3 regions of the Novosphingobium sp. TH158 genome follow, and region 2 is predicted to be linked to each of the others. Evidence: predicted binding sites of a transcription regulator. Region 2 holds the regulator's gene; each other region holds the start of a gene.
What was found. Region 2 encodes LexA, which represses DNA repair genes until DNA is damaged. Its sites were predicted from a motif close to GTTCCNCNCTTGTTCT; they were not measured.
Positions count from the first base shown of each region.

Region 1: a site for LexA is predicted at 1,167-1,182, ahead of C0V78_RS13610 (ATP-dependent helicase). Genes of this name have one in related genera too.
Region 3: a site for LexA is predicted at 1,158-1,173, ahead of uvrA (excinuclease ABC subunit UvrA). Genes of this name have one in related genera too.

Region 1 is NZ_PKRT01000002.1:109,503-112,756, reverse strand. It holds gene C0V78_RS13610 (ATP-dependent helicase) at 1-1,164, opposite strand, end outside; gene C0V78_RS13605 (hypothetical protein) at 1,314-1,703, shown strand; gene C0V78_RS13600 (MFS transporter) at 1,956-3,224, shown strand; gene rsmD (16S rRNA (guanine(966)-N(2))-methyltransferase RsmD) at 3,196-3,254, opposite strand, start outside.
Region 2 is NZ_PKRT01000001.1:407,553-410,806, forward strand. It holds gene C0V78_RS02115 (ComEC/Rec2 family competence protein) at 1-1,481, shown strand, start outside; gene lexA (transcriptional repressor LexA) at 1,475-2,167, opposite strand; gene C0V78_RS02125 (molybdopterin molybdotransferase MoeA) at 2,267-3,254, opposite strand, start outside.
Region 3 is NZ_PKRT01000003.1:12,706-15,959, reverse strand. It holds gene C0V78_RS14700 (hypothetical protein) at 1-1,010, opposite strand, end outside; gene uvrA (excinuclease ABC subunit UvrA) at 1,185-3,254, shown strand, end outside.

The DNA.
Region 1 (3,254 bases), on a different contig from region 2:
GATAATCTTGTAGTTGAGGCCGATGGTTATGAACCGGTCTTCGAACTCGCGGGTCTGGAACTGCGCCCGCACGAGGATCGCCACCTGGTTGAGGCTGGCCCCCTCGCGCTCCATGCGCTCGATCTCTTCGCCAACGCGCCGCGCCTCTTCCGGGCCGTCCCAGACGCCGATCACCCGAACCTTGTCGCCGGCATGACGCTCGGTCCACAGGGTCTTGCCCAGCCGCTGGCTGTTGGCATCGATCAGGCCCGATGCGGCGGCAAGGATTTCCGGGGTTGAGCGGTAATTCTGCTCAAGCCGGATGACCTTCGCGCCGGGAAAATCCTTTTCGAACTTCAGGATTTTCGCAACTTCTGCGCCGCGCCATGAATAGATCGACTGGTCGTCGTCACCCACGACGCATATGTTCTTGCGCTCTTGCGCCAGCAGCCGCAGCCACAGGTACTGGACCTGGTTGGTGTCCTGGTATTCGTCCACCATCACGTATTTGAAGCGCTGGCGGTATTGCTCCAGCACCTCGCGGTGGGTGCGCAAGATGTTGAGCATGTGCAGCAGCAGGTCGCCGAAATCGCAGGCGTTCAGCGCTTTCAGCCGATCCTGGTAAAGCCGGTAGAAGTGCTGTCCCTTGCCGTTGGCATAGCTCTCGTTTTCCCCGGCATCGAGATCGTCGGGGTTGAGGCCGCGGTTCTTCCAGCGATCGATGCAGGCGGCCAGCTGGCGTGCGGGCCAGCGCTTTTCATCCAGTCCCTCGGCCTGGATCAGCTGCTTCAGCAGGCGCAGCTGATCGTCGGTGTCGATGATGGTGTAATTGGATTGCAGCCCGGCCAGCTCGGCATGGCGGCGCAGCATCTTGGCGGCAATTGCGTGGAACGTGCCGAGCCACGGCATCCCTTCCACCGCCGGCCCGATCAGCTCGCCCACCCGCTCGCGCATTTCGCGGGCTGCCTTGTTGGTGAATGTGACGCAAAGGATTTCGCTCGGCCAGGCGCGGCGGCTGCGGATGAGGTGGGCGAGGCGCGCGGTAAGCGCCGCCGTCTTCCCCGTACCCGCGCCGGCGAGCATCAGCACCGGCCCCTCCGTTGTCAGGACCGCCTCGCGCTGGGGATCGTTCAGTCCATTGAGCCAGGATTCGTCGGTCGAAGCGGGGGGAGCGGGGGGATTCATGGCGAACAACTAGGGAACATGAAGATCAGGCGCAAGCCTGGCACGACAAGTCGCGCCGGCATGCTGCCCTGTTCATCGCGGACTCATCCTTGGCGGGAAATAAGGTGGGCGGATCAAGAGGGTTTGGGTGCATCCGAAAGGAGCTATCCATGACCAGGCTTGCCCTTGCCTCGACAAGCGCCGCGGTGGCGGCTGCACTGTGCCTTGAATCGCTGCCGCTGAATGCGGCGCAGCCCGACCCCGAACCGCCCGCCGTTCCGCCATTGCCCCCGGTCCAGCCGGTTGAGCCGCCTGCGCCACCTGCCGCTCCGCCGGTGATCCAGGCCAACCCGACCGGCCCCGGTGTGCCGAGTGCGACCCCGCCCAATCCGGCAACGGCCAATTCGCCGGTTCCCCCGGCCATGCCGGCCGACCCGAACTATCGCGGCGGCCCCTATGTCGGTGCACTTACGGCGCCTCCGCCCGAGGCCTTCAACAAGGTCTACCCGGTCTGCACCCGCAATTTGCAGGATAATTGCCGCAATCCGGGCGGAAAATAGCAGGGCCTCGTGGTGAGGTTACGGGTGAACAGATTTACAACTTTCAACAAGCTGTTCTCTTACAATTCATCCGCGCGGCTTTATTGGGCCAATTGCCATCCGCGGATGGCCCGAGCCCTGAAGGGTCGCAAGGGAGGGGCGGGATCTTGTGGTCCCGCCCCTTCTTTTCGGGGGAGAGGGCGTCAGCCTTGGCTGGCGTCCTCTCATTCGTGCGGTTGACAGGTACGCGCCAAGCGGCGAGGCATCCGCGCCATGCAACCCGTCCGCCAGAACGCCCGCGTCCTTTCCGCCGCCCTTGCCGGGACGGCCGTGGAATTCTACGATTTCTACATCTATGCGACCGCTGCGGCGCTGGTGTTCGGTCCGCTGTTCTTCCCCGAACAGTCGCCCGCCGCGCAGCTTGCCCTGTCCTTCCTCACCTTCGGCATCGCCTTTTTCGCCCGTCCGGTGGGAGCCATAGCCTTTGGCCATTTCGGTGACAGGGTGGGGCGCAAGTCCACGCTTGTCGCCTCACTGATGCTGATGGGGGGCTCGACGCTCCTGATTGCCTTCCTGCCAACCTATGCGCAGGCTGGGTGGATCGCCCCGGCCCTGCTTTGCCTGCTGCGTTTCGGCCAGGGCTTCGGCCTCGGCGGCGAATGGGGTGGGGCTGCCCTGCTGGCCGTGGAGAATGCGCCCAAGGGCTGGGAAGCGCGCTTTGGCGCTGCGCCGCAGTTTGGCGCGCCGCTGGGCTTCCTGGCTGCGAACGGACTGTTCCTGGCGCTTGGCCTGTGGCTGCCCGAGGCGGAGTTCAAGGCTTGGGGCTGGCGAGTGCCCTTCCTGCTCAGCGCGGTGCTGGTCGGCCTGGGGCTGTGGGTGCGGCTGAAGATCGGCGAAACCCCGCAGTTCCGCGAGGCTCTGGAGCGCGAAGCACCGCCCGCCGTGCCGCTTGCCCGCCTTTTCGCGCGTCACGGCTGGGCCGTTATCGCGGGAACGGCAGGCGCCGTGGCGTGCTTTGCGATCTTCTATCTTGCCACTGCCTTCGCGCTTGCCGTTGGCACCTCGGCACTGGGTTACAGCCGCACCGAGTTCCTCTCCACCCAGCTGGTCGCCAACCTGTTCCTTGCGCTCGGCATCGGGGTCGCGGCATGGCGGTCCGACAGGAAGGGCAGCCGCTCGACGTTGGCCATCGGAGCGGTTGCGACAGTGGCGCTCGGCTTTGTGTTCGGACCCGGCCTGCAATCGGGATCGCTGCTCGCGGTTTTCCTTACGCTGTCTGCGGCGCTGTTTGTCATGGGCTATGTCTATGGTCCGCTGGGGGCCTGGTTGCCGACGCTCTATCCGCCGCTGGTGCGTTACAGCGGCGTTTCGGTGGCGTTCAACGCCGGCGGCATCGTGGGCGGTGCGCTCACCCCGCTCGTGGCGCAGGCGATGGCGACATCGGGCAACCTGATCTTCGTCGGCACGCTGATCAGCCTGGCCGGGCTGGTCACGCTTGTTGGCGTGCTGACCGCTAGGCAGCAGGCAGTCGCGCCAGCGTAATCCGCGCTTTGCCGACCTTGCGATCGGCCT
Region 2 (3,254 bases):
GCGGCATCGCTGCGGCCTTCGCCAGCGGCGACCGCGGAGGAATCGCCAAGGCGGACGAGGACGCGATGCGCGATTCGGGCCTCACGCACTTGCTGTCGATCAGCGGGCTGCACGTCAGCGCGGTGATCGCCGCGACCTGGTTCCTCGCCATGCGGCTGTTCGGATTGTGGCCCTGGCTGGTGCTGCGTTTTCGGTTACCGCTGCTGGCCGCCGCCAGCGCCGCGCTGGTCGGCATTGGCTATACCCTGCTGACGGGCGCGGAGGTGCCCACCATCCGGTCCTGCCTGGGCGCGCTGCTGGTTCTCGCGGCCCTGGCCATCGGGCGCGAGCCTTTGAGCTTGCGAATGGTTGCCGTGGCAGCGTTCATCGTCATGCTGTTCTGGCCGGAAGCGGTGGTCGGGCCCAGCTTCCAGATGAGTTTTGCCGCGGTGATCGCTATCGTTGCTTTGCATGGCGCGGCACCGGTCCATGCCTTTCTTGCACCGCGTGAGGAGCCGTGGTGGCAGCACGGCATGCGGCGATTGGCCATGTTGCTGCTGACGGGCGTGGTCATCGAATTCGCCCTGATGCCGATCGGGCTTTTTCATTTTCACCGCGCCGGGGTTTACGGCGCGGCTGCCAACGTGATCGCCATTCCCTTGACGACCTTCGTTTCGATGCCGCTGATCGCGCTGGCACTGCTTTTCGATGCGGTGGGAGCGGGCGGGCCGTTCTGGTGGCTGGCGGGCAAGTCGCTCGAACTGATGCTGGCGCTTGCGCACTGGGTTGCGGCCCGGCCGGGCGCGGTCACGCACCTTCCTGCGATGGGCGCGGGTGGTTTTGCGCTATTTGTCGCCGGAGGATTGTGGCTGGCCCTGTGGCGAGGACGGGTGCGCTTTGCCGGACTGCTGCCCATCGCGTTCGGGGTGGGGGCTCTTGCCATGCTTTCCCCGCCCGACCTGCTCGTTTCCGGCGACGGTCGCCATGTTGGCATTACCCGCCTGGCAGGTGACGAACTGGTCGTGCTGCGCGACGCGAGAAGTGACTACGCCCGCGACAACCTGACCGAACTGGCCGGCATGAATGGCCGGGTGCGACGGATCGACGAGGTGCCGCAGGCACGCTGCAGCTCGGAATTCTGTGCACTTGAACTGGAACGGGGTGGCCGGACCTGGCACCTGCTTATGGCTCGGGGAACGGAGTGGGTGTCCATGCGCGATCTGCTGGCTGCCTGCGAACTGAGCGATATCGTCATTGCCGACCGGTGGCTGCCCCGGGCATGCAAGCCCCGCGTGCTCAAGGCCGACCGGTCGCTTCTCGACCAGACCGGGGGGCTAACGATAGACCTTGGCTCTGGCCGCGTCCGCAGCGTGGCCGAGGGGCAGGGGGAACATGGCTGGTGGGCGCCCGCCGTCCGTCCGCCGCGTTCGCCGGACACGGAAAAAGGGGCCGGCAAAGCGCCAGCCCCAAATCCATCTGCAACCGCTTCGAAAGCTCAGTGATAGCGCCGCAAAAGGCCGGCCAGCTTACCCTGAACCTCTACCTCGCCGGGGCCGTAGTGCTGCGGATCGTAGGCCGCATTTGCCGGATCGAGCCGGACACCGCCCTGTTCGCGGTGGAGGTACTTGAGCGTAGCCTCCTCGCCCCGAACGAGCGCAACGACGATTTCGCCGTCGCGCGCGGTGTTGGTCTTGCGGATCAGCGCGAAATCGCCATCGAGGATGCCGGCTTCGACCATCGAATCACCGGATACTTCGAGGGCAAAGTGTTCACCTGGCCCGAGCAAGGCGGCAGGAACCGGCAAGCTTGACTGGCCTTCCAATGCTTCGATCGGCACGCCGGCAGCGATCCGGCCGTGCAGCGGAATTTCGATCACGTCGTTCGCCGGTTCCGGACGCGCGGCAGGCGCGCGCAGGGGCGGGGTGACCGTGTTGGTGTTCGCCGGTGCGGGCTTGGTTGCCCGCGGCGAGGCATCTTCAGGTTGCCGTAGCACTTCCAGTGCGCGGGCCCGGTTGGGCAGGCGGCGGATGAACCCGCGTTCCTCAAGTGCGGAAATCAGGCGATGGACGCCGGACTTCGACTTGAGATCAAGCGCTTCCTTCATTTCCTCAAACGAGGGGGAAATTCCCGTTTCCTCCAGCTTGGCCTGGATGAAGCGGATCAATTCGTGCTGCTTGCGCGTCAGCATCGGCCGTCACTCCTCAACCCGAACGGCAAATGTTCTTGCGCCGTTCAGTGAACGAATGAGGAACAATTAAGCAACGATTCGGGACAAGTCAAGCGCGGCTCAAGCAATGCCCCCGTTTCCGAGGAAATGGACGTCGACCTTCTCGCCCGCATGGCGCGCGGGCGATCCCGCCGGCCGGTCGATGAGCACCTGCGCCGCCGCCATCGCTGCAAGGGCGCCGCTGTCCTGCTGGGTCAGAACCTCTACGCCTCCGTCCGAGAGCCTGCCCCGCAGGAACTCTCGCCGGTCGCCGCCTGGCTGCATTGCCGAGGCCAGCGGCAGCGGGATGGGGCACGGCAGGGGCTGGCCTGCCCCCAGGCTGGCGCGCAACAGTGGAAGCAGGAACAGGAATGCCGTGACGTGGCTCGATACCGGGTTGCCGGGAAGGCCCAGGATCACCTGCGCTCCTCGCGTTGCGACCAGAAGCGGCTTGCCGGGCTTGATCGCCACCTTCCAGAAGTCGAGGGTTCCGCCGGCCTGTTCGATTGCCGGGCGGATCAGGTCGTGATCGCCCACCGAGGCTCCGCCCGTGGTCACGACCACGTCGGCATCGCGTGCATCGTGGAAAGCCCTGGCGAGGGCTTCAAGGTCGTCGCGAACGGGTCCGATGCGGCTGACGGTGCAGGGGTTCGCCGCGAGCAGCGCGGCAATCATGGCGCCATTGCTGGCGGGTACCTGGTGTGCGGGACAGAGTTCGGGATCCTCGGCCAGTTCATCGCCGCTGTCGATGATGACAACATGAGGAACCCGGCGGACCGGCAAGTGCTTGTGCCCCGCAGCGATGGCCAGCGCGAGCTGGGCAGGGCCGATACGGGCGCCGGCCGGCAGAAGCTCGTGATCCAGTGCGAAGTCCGATCCGCAACGGCGGATATGCTTGCCCGGCGGAGACGGCGGGGTTCCTGTCAGTTCAATCCGCTCGCCGGCACGGACGATGTCTTCCTGCAGGATCACCGCATCGGCCCCGGCCGGCATGAGCGCGCCAGTTGATATCCGTACGGCCTGTCCCGGTTCGATGCTGCCGGCAAAGGGATGTCCGGCGGCACTTTCT
Region 3 (3,254 bases), on a different contig from region 2:
GTGTGGCTGGCACGCATGATGTCGATATCCGCCTGATCCAGCGTGGACATGAAGACATTGCGGTAATTGCTGTGCTTCACTTCCAGATTGCCGACGCCGCAGCACATATCCCAGATGATGTAACGCTGCTGCCAGTTCTCTCCCAACGTGGCCGTCAACTGGTCGTAGGCTTTGTCGACGATATGCAGCGGGGTGTAATAGGCACCCTTGAACTTCTGTTCGTCGAGCGGGAGCAGGCTGTCCCGCCGTTCAAGCAGGTAGTGGCGGTGCTTCGCCTCAGGCGGGCGATGATAGATCGCCCAGAAATTGCGATAGCCGCGCTCGCTGGCCAGTTCATAGGTCTGTCCGTTGAGCAGGAACACCGGCTTGCCGCCATCGTAAAGCAGGCGCGCGGGCAGGTTGGTCATGGTCGCGTTCGCGCCATCGTGCATGATGTCAGCAAAGAACAGCACGGCGAAATCGGCCGGGTTGGCGCTGCCAAGTTCCAGCCCGATCATCGCCACCCATTTGTCGAACACCTGCCGCAGGTTGTCGGGCGTGATCTGGGTGCGGATGATGCGGCCTTCGGCGATGGCCGATTTGACCGCACGGATGAACTCCTTCTCATGGCTGGCGATCTGGTAAACAACGAAATGGGTTTCGATGACCGGGGCGATCTTCGCCGCCAGCACCTTGTCGGCCGCCGAACCGGATTTGGGCCATTCGACGGTCTTGTCCTCAAGGATTGAAAGGGCGTGTTCGGTCGGCATCAGGGCCGCCTTTTCGCGGTCGATCACGGCCAGGAAGCCGGGGATCGGTTCGCCCCGCTTGCGTGCGGCGCGGACATAGACCAGCAACTGCGCGAACATAAGGATCGGCGGGGTGGAGGATTCCTTTGCCTCGAACCAGACTTCCTCGGTCTGGATATCGACCAGTCCCTTGAAATAGGCCTTCAGGCCCAGCGCCTTGATATAGGCGTCCTTCACGTCTTCTTCGGTGCGCGCGTTGGCAAGGTCGGCAAGCAGGCTCATGCAAACGCTTCCGATTTTGTCTGTTCAATGGTCACTGAGGCCCCCTAGCTGGCGTCCTCATCCAACAGTTTCTCGGCCTTGCCAAGTTGCAAGATTCCACCTTTTACCCCGTTTGTGGGCAAGCTGCCGACAGCGGCTTGAACTTTGCGAACAAATCTGGAACAGAGCGCCGCTATGTCGCTGTCAAAGATTGTCGTGCGCGGCGCGCGCGAGCATAACCTCAAGGGTATCGATCTCGAACTGCCGCGCGATGCGCTGATCGTCGTTACCGGCCTGTCGGGCTCGGGCAAGTCGAGCCTGGCCTTCGACACGATCTATGCCGAAGGGCAGCGCCGCTATGTCGAGAGCCTGTCGGCCTATGCCCGCCAGTTCCTCGAGATGATGCAGAAGCCCGATGTCGAGCATATCGACGGCCTCTCGCCCGCCATCTCGATCGAGCAGAAGACCACCAGCCGCAACCCGCGCTCCACCGTCGCCACGGTGACCGAGATCTACGATTACATGCGCCTGCTCTGGGCGCGGGTCGGGGTGCCCTACAGCCCGGCGACGGGCGAGCCGATCTCGGCGCAGACCGTCAGCCAGATGGTCGATCGCGTCATGGCCCTGCCCGAGGGGACGCGCGCCTACCTGCTTGCCCCCGTGGTGCGCGGGCGCAAGGGCGAATACCGCAAGGAACTGGCCGAGTGGCAGAAGGCGGGCTACACCCGCGTGCGGATCGACGGCGAGATGCATGGCATCGAGGATGCCCCCGCGCTCGACAAGAAGTTCAAGCATGACATCGAAGTGGTGGTCGATCGCATCGCCGTGCGCGAAGGGATCGAGACGCGGCTGGCCGACAGCTTCGAACAGGCGCTGAAGCTGGCCGATGGCCTGGCCTATGTCGACCTTGCCGATGGCCCGGTGCCGGGGCGCGAGGCGGAGGATGCCGGCGGCGCCATGAAGGGCGCGGGCCTGCCCGCCAACCGCATCGTCTTTTCGGAAAAGTTCGCCTGCCCGGTCTCCGGCTTCACCATCGAAAGCCTGGAGCCGCGGCTGTTCAGCTTCAACGCACCGATGGGTGCCTGCCCGGCCTGCGACGGGCTGGGCGAAAAGCTGCTGTTCGATCCGCAGCTGGTGGTGCCGAACGAGCATCTCAGCCTCAAGCAGGGGGCCATCGTCCCATGGGCCAAGAGCAACCCGCCAAGCCCCTATTACATGCAGGTGCTCTCCAGCCTGGCGGCGGAGTTCGGCTTCAGCCTGGAAACGCCGTGGGAAGCGCTGCCGGTGGAGGTGAAGATCGTCATCCTGCACGGCACGGCGGGCCAGCCGGTGAACCTCACCTTCATGGACGGGCGCAAGAGCTACACGGTGAAGAAGCCGTTCGAAGGCGTGATCGGCAACCTCAACCGCCGCATGCTGCAAACCGAAAGCGCCTGGATGCGCGAGGAGCTGGGCAAGTACCAGACCGCGCAGCCCTGCGAGACCTGCGAGGGCAAGCGGCTCAAGCCCGAGGCGCTGAGCGTCAAGGTGGCCGGGGCCGACGTGTCCTCCGTCACCCGCCTGTCGGTGGCCGATGCCGTGGCCTGGTTCGGCGCGCTGAACGATCGGCTTACCCCCCAGCAGCAGCAGATCGCCAAGGCCATCCTCAAGGAAATCAACGAGCGGCTGGGCTTCCTCAACAACGTCGGGCTCGATTACCTCAACCTCGACCGGACGAGCGGCACGCTCTCGGGCGGGGAAAGCCAGCGCATCCGCCTCGCCAGCCAGATCGGCTCGGGGCTGTCGGGCGTGCTCTACGTGCTCGACGAACCGAGCATCGGCCTGCACCAGCGCGATAACGACATGCTGCTCGCCACGCTCAAGCGGCTGCGCGACCTTGGCAACACGGTGATCGTGGTGGAGCACGACGAGGATGCGATCCGCCATGCCGATCACATCGTCGATCTTGGCCCCGGCGCGGGCGTGCACGGGGGGGAGATCGTCGCCCAGGGCACGCTGAAGGACATCCTCAAGAGCAAGGCCAGCCTTACCGGCCAGTACCTTTCCGGGGCGCGGCGGATCGAGGTGCCCAAGGCCCGCCGCAAGGGCAACGGCCACATGGTGACGGTGCACAACGCCCGCGCCAACAACCTCACCGGCGTCACCGCGGAATTCCCGCTCGGCACCTTCTGCTGCGTCACCGGCGTCTCGGGCTCCGGCAAGTCGAGCCTCACGCTCGATACGCTCTATGCCGGGGCGGCGCGGGCGCTGAACGGCGCGCGGGTG